One region of the Pseudomonas sp. GW822-FHT02G04 genome, then DNA from elsewhere that is predicted to be linked to it. Evidence: predicted binding sites of a transcription regulator. Region 1 holds the regulator's gene; each other region holds the start of a gene.
The links. Region 1 encodes sigma-54, which starts transcription at its own class of promoters, with help from an activator protein. Its sites were predicted from a motif close to ANTGGCATNNANNTTGCTNT; they were not measured.
Positions count from the first base shown of each region.

Region 2: a site for sigma-54 is predicted at 1,715-1,734, ahead of glnA (glutamate--ammonia ligase). Genes of this name have one in related genera too.
Region 3: a site for sigma-54 is predicted at 1,800-1,819, ahead of nirB (nitrite reductase large subunit NirB). Genes of this name have one in related genera too.

Region 1 covers NZ_JBXANU010000037.1:23,505-26,920, forward strand. The annotation lists gene lptA (lipopolysaccharide transport periplasmic protein LptA) at 1-172, shown strand, start outside; gene lptB (LPS export ABC transporter ATP-binding protein) at 172-897, shown strand; gene AC1RO5_RS28810 (RNA polymerase factor sigma-54) at 1,082-2,575, shown strand; gene hpf (ribosome hibernation-promoting factor, HPF/YfiA family) at 2,650-2,958, shown strand; gene ptsN (PTS IIA-like nitrogen regulatory protein PtsN) at 2,971-3,416, shown strand, end outside.
Region 2 covers NZ_JBXANU010000011.1:35,610-39,025, reverse strand. The annotation lists gene thiI (tRNA uracil 4-sulfurtransferase ThiI) at 46-1,500, opposite strand; gene glnA (glutamate--ammonia ligase) at 1,831-3,237, shown strand; gene AC1RO5_RS15780 (chorismate mutase) at 3,372-3,416, shown strand, end outside.
Region 3 covers NZ_JBXANU010000013.1:2,037-5,452, reverse strand. The annotation lists gene nirB (nitrite reductase large subunit NirB) at 1-1,589, opposite strand, end outside; gene AC1RO5_RS17160 (DUF6124 family protein) at 2,471-2,830, shown strand; gene AC1RO5_RS17155 (SCO family protein) at 3,143-3,416, shown strand, end outside.

The DNA.
Region 1 (3,416 bases):
CAAAGTTGTCGACAAGGACAACAACGTCACCCAGGGCGAAAAAATCGTCTATGACACGGTCAAGAAACTCGCCAGCGCCGGTCGCGCCACGGGCAACAAGGTCACTGAATCGCGTCCGCGTATCGACATGGTGATCCAGCCGAAGAAGAAAACCGACGAGAAAACCCAGTAATGGCAACTCTGAAAGCTCAGCATCTGGCCAAGAGCTACAAGAGCCGCCAGGTCGTGCGTGACGTCAGCCTGTCCATCGACAGCGGCCAGATCGTCGGCCTGCTTGGCCCCAACGGCGCCGGCAAAACCACCTGTTTCTACATGATCGTCGGCCTGGTACAGGCCGATCAGGGTCGCGTACTGATCGATGACCTGGACGTCAGCCACCAGCCGATGCACGGTCGCGCAAAGGCAGGTATCGGCTATCTTCCGCAAGAAGCGTCGATCTTCCGCAAACTGTCGGTGACCGACAACATCATGGCCATCCTCGAGACCCGCAAGGAACTCGACAAGGCCGGTCGCCGCAAAGAGCTGGAAAGCCTGCTGCAGGAATTTCACATCCACCACATCCGTGACAGCCTTGGCATGAGCCTGTCCGGTGGCGAACGCCGTCGGGTGGAAATCGCCCGGGCACTGGCCACCAACCCGAAATTCATCCTCCTCGACGAACCCTTCGCCGGCGTGGACCCGATCTCGGTGGGCGACATCAAGCAGATCATCCATCACCTCAAGGCCAAAGGCATTGGCGTGCTGATCACTGACCACAACGTTCGTGAAACCCTGGACATCTGCGAAACCGCCTACATCGTCAACGATGGCCAGCTGATCGCTGAAGGTGACTCCGCCACCATCCTGGCCAACGAACTGGTCAAGGAAGTGTATCTGGGCCATGAGTTCCGCCTGTAAGCGCTGAGGTGCCTGACCAGTCGCCTCGGTGCTCGTCTCAATAAAAAATCAATAGTTTTTTATTGTTACAGCGCTCTAGGCAAACACTTCAGTTTCAGGCATATAATTTGCTTATGTTTGGCGCTTCGGCGCCCTGTAGTGGATGGCGCATGTGCGCCGGCGAATAAGGTGTTAAGCCCCTGCCATGAAACCATCGCTAGTCTTGAGAATGGGCCAGCAGCTGACGATGACACCGCAGCTGCAACAGGCCATCCGCCTGCTCCAATTGTCGACCCTGGACCTGCAACAGGAAATCCAGGAGGCCCTGGAGTCCAATCCGATGCTCGAACGCCAGGAAGAAGGCGACGACTTCGATAACGCCGACCCCTTGGCCGACAAAGCCGAACAGCAACCCAACGCCGACATTCAGGAACCCTCCTACCAGGAAACCGCCCCGACGGTGGATAACCTTGAGGAAGGCGACTGGAACGAGCGCATTCCCAACGAATTGCCTGTCGATACCGCCTGGGAAGACGTCTACCAGACCAGCGCCAGCAGCCTGCCGAGCAACGATGACGACGAGTGGGATTTCACCACCCGTACTTCGGCCGGTGAAAGCCTGCAAAGCCATTTGCTCTGGCAACTGAACCTGGCACCGATGTCCGACACCGATCGCCTGATCGCTGTGACCCTGATCGACTGCATCAACAATCAGGGCTATCTGGACGAAACCCTCGAGGAAATCCTAGAGGCCTTCGACCCGGAACTGGACATCGAACTGGACGAAATCGAAGCCGTCCTGCACCGCATCCAGCAATTCGAGCCCGCCGGTATCGGCGCCCGCAACCTCGGCGAATGCCTGCTGCTGCAACTGCGCCAACTGCCTGCCAAGACCCCTTGGCTGACCGAGGCCAAGCGCCTGGTCACCGATTACATCGACCTGCTCGGCAGCCGCGACTACAGCCAGCTGATGCGCCGCATGAAGCTCAAGGAAGATGAACTGCGCCAGGTGATCGAACTGGTCCAGAGCCTCAACCCGCGCCCGGGTTCGCAAATCGAGTCCACCGAAGCCGAATACGTCGTTCCCGACGTGATCGTGCGCAAGGACAACGAGCGCTGGCTGGTGGAGCTGAACCAGGAGTCGGTGCCACGCCTGCGGGTCAACGCCCAATACGCCGGCTTCGTACGCCGCGCCGATACCAGCGCTGATAACACCTTCATGCGCAATCAGCTGCAGGAGGCTCGCTGGTTCATCAAGAGCCTGCAAAGCCGTAACGAAACCCTGATGAAAGTGGCCACCCAGATCGTTGAGCATCAACGCGGCTTCCTGGAGTACGGCGACGAGGCCATGAAGCCGTTGGTGCTGCATGACATCGCCGAAGCGGTGGGCATGCACGAATCGACGATTTCACGGGTGACCACGCAAAAATTCATGCATACCCCACGGGGCATCTATGAACTGAAATACTTTTTTTCCAGCCACGTCAGCACCTCCGAAGGCGGTGAATGCTCGTCCACGGCGATCCGCGCGATCATCAAAAAACTGGTTGCTGCGGAAAATCAGAAAAAGCCGTTGAGTGACAGCAAGATCGCTGGTTTACTGGAGGCACAAGGCATTCAGGTGGCTCGCCGCACCGTCGCCAAGTACCGCGAATCCCTCGGGATCGCGCCTTCGAGCGAACGCAAGCGGTTGATGTAGAGCCACGCCACAGCGTTCCAGTGGTAGATCATCTGATCTACCGCTTTATGCACTGGCAACGAAGGAGAAGCTGTATGCAAGTCAACATCAGTGGACACCAACTGGAAGTGACCGAACCTCTTCGCACCTACATCGGCGAAAAACTCGAACGATTAGAGAGGCATTTCGACAAAATCACCAACGTGCAGGTCACGATGACGGTCGAGAAGCTCAAGCAGAAAATCGAAGCCACACTGCATATTCCCGGCAATGAAGTGGTCGCTAACGCGGAACATACCGATATGTACGCAGCGATCGACGCACTGACCGACAAGCTGGATAAACAACTCAAAAAGCATAAGGAAAAGACCCAGAGCCTCCTCCAGGGCGCTACCGGTCGTTAACACTCCCAACCCATGATCCGACTTGAAAGCATCCTGACCCCCGGCCGTTCCCTCGTGAACGTGCCGGGCGGCAGTAAAAAGAAAGCCCTCGAGCAAATTGCCAACCTCATCCATCGCGAAGTGCCGGATCTGGCCATGCAGGATGTCTTCGAGAGTCTGGTCGCCCGTGAAAAACTCGGTTCCACCGGTTTTGGCAACGGTATCGCCATCCCCCACTGCCGTCTCAAGGGCTGCGAATCGCCCATCAGTGCCTTGATGCACCTGGATGCACCCATCGATTTCGACGCCATCGACGGTGCCCCGGTTGACCTGCTGTTTGTACTGCTGGTCCCGGAAGCCGCCACCGATGCGCACCTGGAGCTGCTGCGCCAGATCGCCAGCATGCTTGATCGCAAGGAAGTGCGTGAAAAACTGCGCAGCGCCCCGAGCAACCAAGCCTTGTATCAGGTTGTCCTGGA
Region 2 (3,416 bases), on a different contig from region 1:
TCGGGGGGCCGGTGACGCAGGCCACAGGCAAACAGCCCCGGGCACTTAGCTCGGTCGATAAACGCGCACATTGGCATGCCCCTCACTGAGCAAATGGTGGGCATGCAGGCGACTCATCACGCCTTTGTCGCAATACAGCAGGTACTGGCGAGTAGGGTCCAGTTCCTTGAAACGAGCGTTCAGTGCATAAAACGGCATCGTTTGTACCTCAATGCCAGAAAGCTCCAGCGGGTCGTCTTCGGCGGCATCCGGGTGACGGATATCGATGATGATCTGGCCCGCCAGCGCTTCGCTGACTTCTTCAATCTGCAAGTCCTGGCCCAATTCGTCGATCACCCGATCGATCGGCACCAGTTTGGCGTTTTCGAGCGCACGCTCGAGCACCGCCATGTCGAATTCTTTCTCTTCGTGTTCAACGCGGTAGCGCTTGGCCGCGGTTTTCGGATTGACCGAGATGACCCCGCAGTACTCCGGCATGTGCCGGGCGAAATCGGCGGTGCCGATCTCGTTGGCCGTGTCGATGATGTCCTGCTTGTGGCTGGCGATCAGCGGGCGCAGCACCAGTTTATCGGTCACACAGTCGATCACCGACAGGTTCGGCAGGGTCTGGCTCGATACCTGGGAGATCGCTTCGCCGGTGACCAGCGCATCGATGTGCAGCCGGTCAGCGATACTGGACGCGGCGCGTAACATCATACGCTTCAATACGACGCCCATATGACTGTTATCGACTTTGCCGAGAATCTCGCCCAGCACTTCCTCGAACGGCACACTGACAAATAACACGCGTTGGGAGCTGCCGTACTTCTTCCAGATGAAATGCGCGACTTCCATGACGCCCAATTCGTGGGCACGTCCGCCCAGGTTGAAGAAGCAGAAGTGGCTCATCAGGCCGCGGCGCATGATCTGGTAGGCCGCCACGGTCGAGTCGAAGCCGCCGGACATCAGCACCAGCGTCTGCTCCAGGGCGCCGAGCGGATAACCGCCGATGCCGTTGTGCTGGCTGTGGATCACGAACAACCGTTGGTCGCGAACTTCGATACGGACTTCAATTTCGGGCTTTTTCAGGTCGATCCCGGCGGCACCGCACTGACGGCGCAACTGGCTGCCGACATATTTCTCGATGTCTATCGAACTGAATGGGTGCTTGCCCGCACGCTTGCAGCGCACCGAGAAAATCTTTCCGGCCAGCGCATCGCCGTAGTGCTGCTTGCACTTCTCGACGATGTCGTCGAAGTCGCCCAGCGGGTACTCGTCGATCTGCAAAAAGTGCGCGATGCCCGGCGTGCAAGTCAGGCGCTCGCCCATCTCTTTCAGGACCTTGGGGTCGCTGACGCGGGTTTCCAGCTCGAGATTGTCCCACACACCGTTCACCACCACGGCCGGGTCCAGATCGCGGAGCACGGTACGGATGTTTTTGGCCAACTGGCGGATGAAACGCATCCGGACCGGGCGGCTCTTGATGGTGATCTCGGGGAAGACTTTTACGATTAGTTTCATGAAAACAGCGCGCGCAGGGCCAGCCGAAAAAGGGGGGCGCGGATTATAGCGGAAATTGCTCAAGGTTTAACCAGTTAATGTGCAGAAGGTTTTGCACGCACCAAAACAGGTCATTTATGGAATTCGACGCTACATTACAGGGCGAGATTTTGCGCTTTATGGTGCGCCACCCCCTAATAAGCGTGATATTGGGGCAAAAAACCCATGATGAGGCACTGGCATGCAATTTGCTCCCTTGTGAGGCAGGTTGCCTTGGCAGAGTATTCGCGCCGGCATCACCCACATTCTAAGGGCATCCACTACTAAGCCCGAAGCCACCCGGAGGACACTATGTCGAAGTCGGTTCAACTCATCAAAGATCATGACGTCAAGTGGATTGATCTGCGCTTCACGGACACCAAAGGCACTCAGCACCACGTGACCATGCCGGCTCGCGATGTGCTGGATGAAGCTTTCTTCGAAGAAGGCAAAATGTTCGACGGTTCCTCCATCGCTGGCTGGAAAGGCATCGAAGCTTCCGACATGATCCTGATGCCGGACGACAGCACTGCCGTTCTCGACCCGTTCACCGAAGAGCCGACCCTGATCCTGGTTTGCGACGTGATCGAGCCTTCGACCATGCAAGGCTACGACCGCGACCCACGGGCGATCGCCAAGCGTGCCGAGGAATACCTGAAGTCGACCGGTATCGGCGACACCGTATTTGTGGGTCCAGAGCCTGAGTTCTTCATCTTCGACGAAGTGAAGTTCAAGTCCGACATCTCCGGCTCCATGTTCAAAATCTTCTCCGAACAAGGTTCGTGGATGTCCGACCAGGACGTGGAAGGCGGCAACAAAGGCCACCGTCCAGGCGTCAAAGGTGGCTACTTCCCGGTTCCACCGTTCGACCACGACCACGAAATCCGTACCTCCATGTGCAACGCCATGGAAGAAATGGGCCTGGTCATCGAAGTTCACCACCACGAAGTGGCGACTGCCGGTCAGAACGAAATCGGCGTGAAGTTCAACACCCTGGTTGCCAAGGCTGACGAAGTTCAGACCCTGAAATACTGCGTACACAACGTAGCTGATGCATACGGCCGCACCGCGACCTTCATGCCTAAGCCTCTGTACGGCGACAACGGTTCGGGTATGCACGTTCACCTGTCCATCGCCAAAGATGGCAAGAACACCTTCGCTGGCGAAGGCTATGCCGGCCTGTCTGACACCGCTCTGTACTTCATCGGCGGCATCATCAAGCACGGTAAGGCTCTGAACGGCTTCACCAACCCGTCGACCAACTCCTACAAGCGTCTGGTCCCAGGTTTCGAAGCTCCAGTGATGCTGGCCTACTCGGCTCGCAACCGTTCCGCTTCGATCCGTATTCCTTACGTGTCCAGCCCTCGCGCTCGCCGTATCGAAGCCCGTTTCCCGGATCCAGCAGCTAACCCGTACCTGGGCTTCGCTGCACTGTTGATGGCTGGCCTGGACGGCATCCAGAACAAGATCCACCCTGGCGACGCAGCTGACAAAAACCTGTACGACCTGCCGCCTGAAGAGGCGAAAGAGATCCCACAAGTTTGCGGCAGCCTGAAAGAAGCCCTGGAAGAGCTGGACAAAGGTCGTGCGTTCCTGACCAAAGGTGGCGTTTTCAGCGACGACTTCATCGACGCTTACATCGCTCTGAAAAGCGAAGAAGAAATCAAGGTTCGCACCTTCGTACACCCACTGGAATATGAGCTGTACTACAGCTGCTGATCCGGTAGCGCCGCGACACGCGGCGTGACAAAAGAGAGGCCTCCTTCGGGAGGCCTTTTTTGTGGGCGAACGTCTGTCATCGGATGCCCGGTTGCGTGCATCATGCCCGTCATCCGATAAAGCCGAGATCCTCCATGCGCCTACGCCCATGCCTTGCCTTGTTCACTGCCTTGCTGGCC
Region 3 (3,416 bases), on a different contig from region 1:
CACACGTCGCAACCGGTGTGTCCACGGCCGTGCTTGGCCAGCAGTTCTTCGAAAGTGATCACCCCCTCTACCCGCACCAGCGCATAAAGCTCTTGGCGGGTGTAGGCGAAGTGTTCGCACAGGCTCTTGTCGACGCTGACGCCACGAGCAATCAGTTCATGCTCGAAGACTTGCTTGAGCAGCCCCGCGCAACCGCCGCAACCGGTGCACGCCTTGGTCTGCGACTTGAGCAGGCCGAGGTCGGTGCAGCCGCCGTCGATGGCCGAGCAGATCGAGCCCTTGGTGACGTTGTGGCAGGAGCATACAGTCGCCGACTCGGGCAACGCGCCCGGGCCCAGGGTTGGCGCGCCGGTGGACGACGGCAGAATCAGGCTGGCCGGTTCCGACGGCAAGGCAATGCCGTTCTGCATGTATTGCAGCAAGGTGTCGTAATAGCTGTTGTCGCCGACCAGCACTGCGCCGAGCACACGCTTGCTGTCGGCATCCACCACCAGCCGGCGGTAGCTGGCTGTCGCTTCATCGATGAACTGATAACTGCGCGCACCCGGCGTTTGCGCATGGGCATCGCCGATGGAGCCGACATCGACGCCAAGCAGTTTGAGCTTGGTCGACATGTCGGCGCCCTGGAACGGCTCGGCGGCTTGATTGCACAGCAGCGACGCGACGCCACGGGCCATCTGATAACCGGGAGCGACCAGGCCGAAGAGGCTGCCATTCCAGGCGGCACATTCGCCGATGGCGTAGATGTTCGGGTCGCTGGTCAGGCACTGGTCGTCGATCACCACGCCGCCGCGAGGACCAATGTCCAGCGCGCATTGGCGGGCCAATGCATCTTGCGCGCGGATGCCGGCGGAGAACACGATCAGGTCGGCTTCGAGAAATTCGTCATTGGCAAAATTCATCCGGTAGCGGTACTGCTCGCCGGCACTGATCGACTGCGTGCCACGTGACAAGTGCACACCCACGCCGAGCCGCTCGATTTGCGCCTTCAGCGCCAGGCCGCCCTGCTCGTCCAGTTGCACCGGCATCAGGCGCGGGGCGAACTCCACCACATGCGCTTCCAGGCCCAGGCTTTTCAGGGCATTGGCCGCTTCCAGGCCGAGCAGACCACCGCCGACCACCACGCCACGCCGGGCATTGGCCGCAGCAGCACGAATCGCGTCGAGGTCTTCAAGGGTGCGGTACACCAGGCGCGAGTCGCCTTCTGCGCCTTCAATAGGTGGCACGAAAGGATAAGACCCGGTGGCCAGAACCAACTTGTCGTAAGCGACGCAACCTTGCGCGGTAATCACCTGGCGCCGGACGCGGTCGATTTCCAGCACCGGCACACCCAGATGCAGGGTGACGCCCGGCGTCTGATAGAGAGAGGCTTCGCCCAAAGCCAGCGATTCGGCATCGCGACCGCCGAAATACTCGGACAGATGCACACGGTCGTAGGCGCGCATCGGCTCTTCGCTGAAGACATGCAGCCGGTAGTGGTCGAGGGCGCCGCGCTCGATGAGCTGCTCGACACAATGATGTCCGACCATGCCATTGCCGATCACGATCAGCGTTTGCAGTTTGTTCAATGCGGCAACATTGGAATTCATAGTAAGCACCCAGCCAAAGCCAATCACGGATAAAAAAGCAAAAAAAAACGCCTGAAACCTCTCGGTTTCAGGCGTCTTTGCCTGTTCTTCGCGGTGTTCGACCTGGCGCCTTCGCCTGATCCACCGATGTTGCCCACGACCTGCCCGGCCGGTCGATCTTCGTTGATCGAGTGGGCTGCCCCCTCTTTTTCAGATGAGGCTGAAGGGGAGAATGCAGCCTTTGTGCCAGTCTGTGGTGTATGACTTCCTTGGTTCTGGAAAGCCGACTGCTGAACGATGGAACAATGTGATAAAGACCGCGGCCCAGGCAGGTCTCATCAGGTGCAAGTCAACGTTGCAGGCCCCCGCGAGTGGGTGGGCGGACGGTGTTGCTGAAGGAAGGGATAACTCAGGAAACCGCTTCGCACTGGTGCATGTTGTCAGGCATGGCTCTTTAAAAGTGCATGCGGCTACGTTCTATTTAGCCCTGTGAGTTTGTTTTCTTAAGGTTTTCACCACTCGTAGGAAGTGCGTGTCAGATCACTCAACATCTCTGGAATGCGCGCGTTTAAAAGCCCTGAAGGTTACTTCCTGAAAGCCACAAGACCTTGCGCCGTTGCCTACGCTTACGCCAGAATCCGCCGGCTTGTACGCCTTGCTCCCGGCCTCTATCGTTTCCGTGCCACTGCCCATCAGTGGTCGGGTTTAGTCGCCCGTGTTAACTCGGTTGTGCATGCATCTGTCATGCAGGTATTTCATTACCTGTACTTGATGGTGGCTGTACGTAGGGCGCCCTCGGGCGCGCCGGATTGCTGAGTTTCCCGGTCGACTAACCTGCGTGCAGTTGCCTCCCCTTTCGTTTAGTCGCAAGAGGGGTGGCACATCATTAAGAGACTCAGCAAATGATAAAACCTTCACCGAATCCACCGGACACTGATCCGATTTCCCCCTACGAACCCGGTTCAAAAAAACTCAACGAGGCCGCCGAACGGGCCCTCGACTTTCACCTCAATTCGATTGCCGACATCAAAGCCACCCCACGAACACGCAGCACCCTGTTCTCCGTGGCCCCAGAAGCCACCGCCGAAACCCTGGCGGTTTTTTTGGTCGAGACGCTGGCCTCGGTCGATGTGATGGTCCATCAGTTGGTGGATCATCTGGAGGGTGAGTCGCGCTACGCCCTGCTGGGCATTTCAAACAGCATCATGGTGGCAGAGATCACCGCGAACCGGGTTCTGGATCACATTAATACGCCTGAGTAGTTGTGGGCTGTTGTGGTGAGTGAGTTGCTGACGCAGGGTTGTGCAGTGATCCTTTTTTGGGGCCGCTTCGCGCCCCAGCGGGAGCAAGCTCCCTCGCCACAGGTTCCTCGGTGCCATTCGGGCAAGCGTTGCCTTCAGCAGCATCGCGTATTTGTATTTTCACGTATATCGAGGCCGCGACGTTTTGGCGCATACCGGCAGGCCATCGATTAAGCGCCACAGGGCAACAGTTTGTTAACATCCATGCGCTTTTTTTCGTCTGATTGATCAGCCACTGTAGATTCCCCGTCGCTACACAGGATGCTTTTGTTCATGAGTACGTTGTATACCCGTCGCACGGTCCTGCGCGGCATGAGCCTGCTGAGCCTCGGCCTGCTCGCTGGCTGCGATGACAGCAGCAAGCTGTCGTTCAAGTACGGCAAGGACCTCAGTGACAAGATCATGGGGCGTACCTTCAAACTCAAGGACGCCCAGGGCGAGTACCGGATGCTGGGCAGCTATCGGGGCCTGATGCCGATGATCTTCTTCGGCTTCACCCAATGTCCGGCGGTCTGCCCGACGACGCTGGCCCGTGCGGCACAGGCGA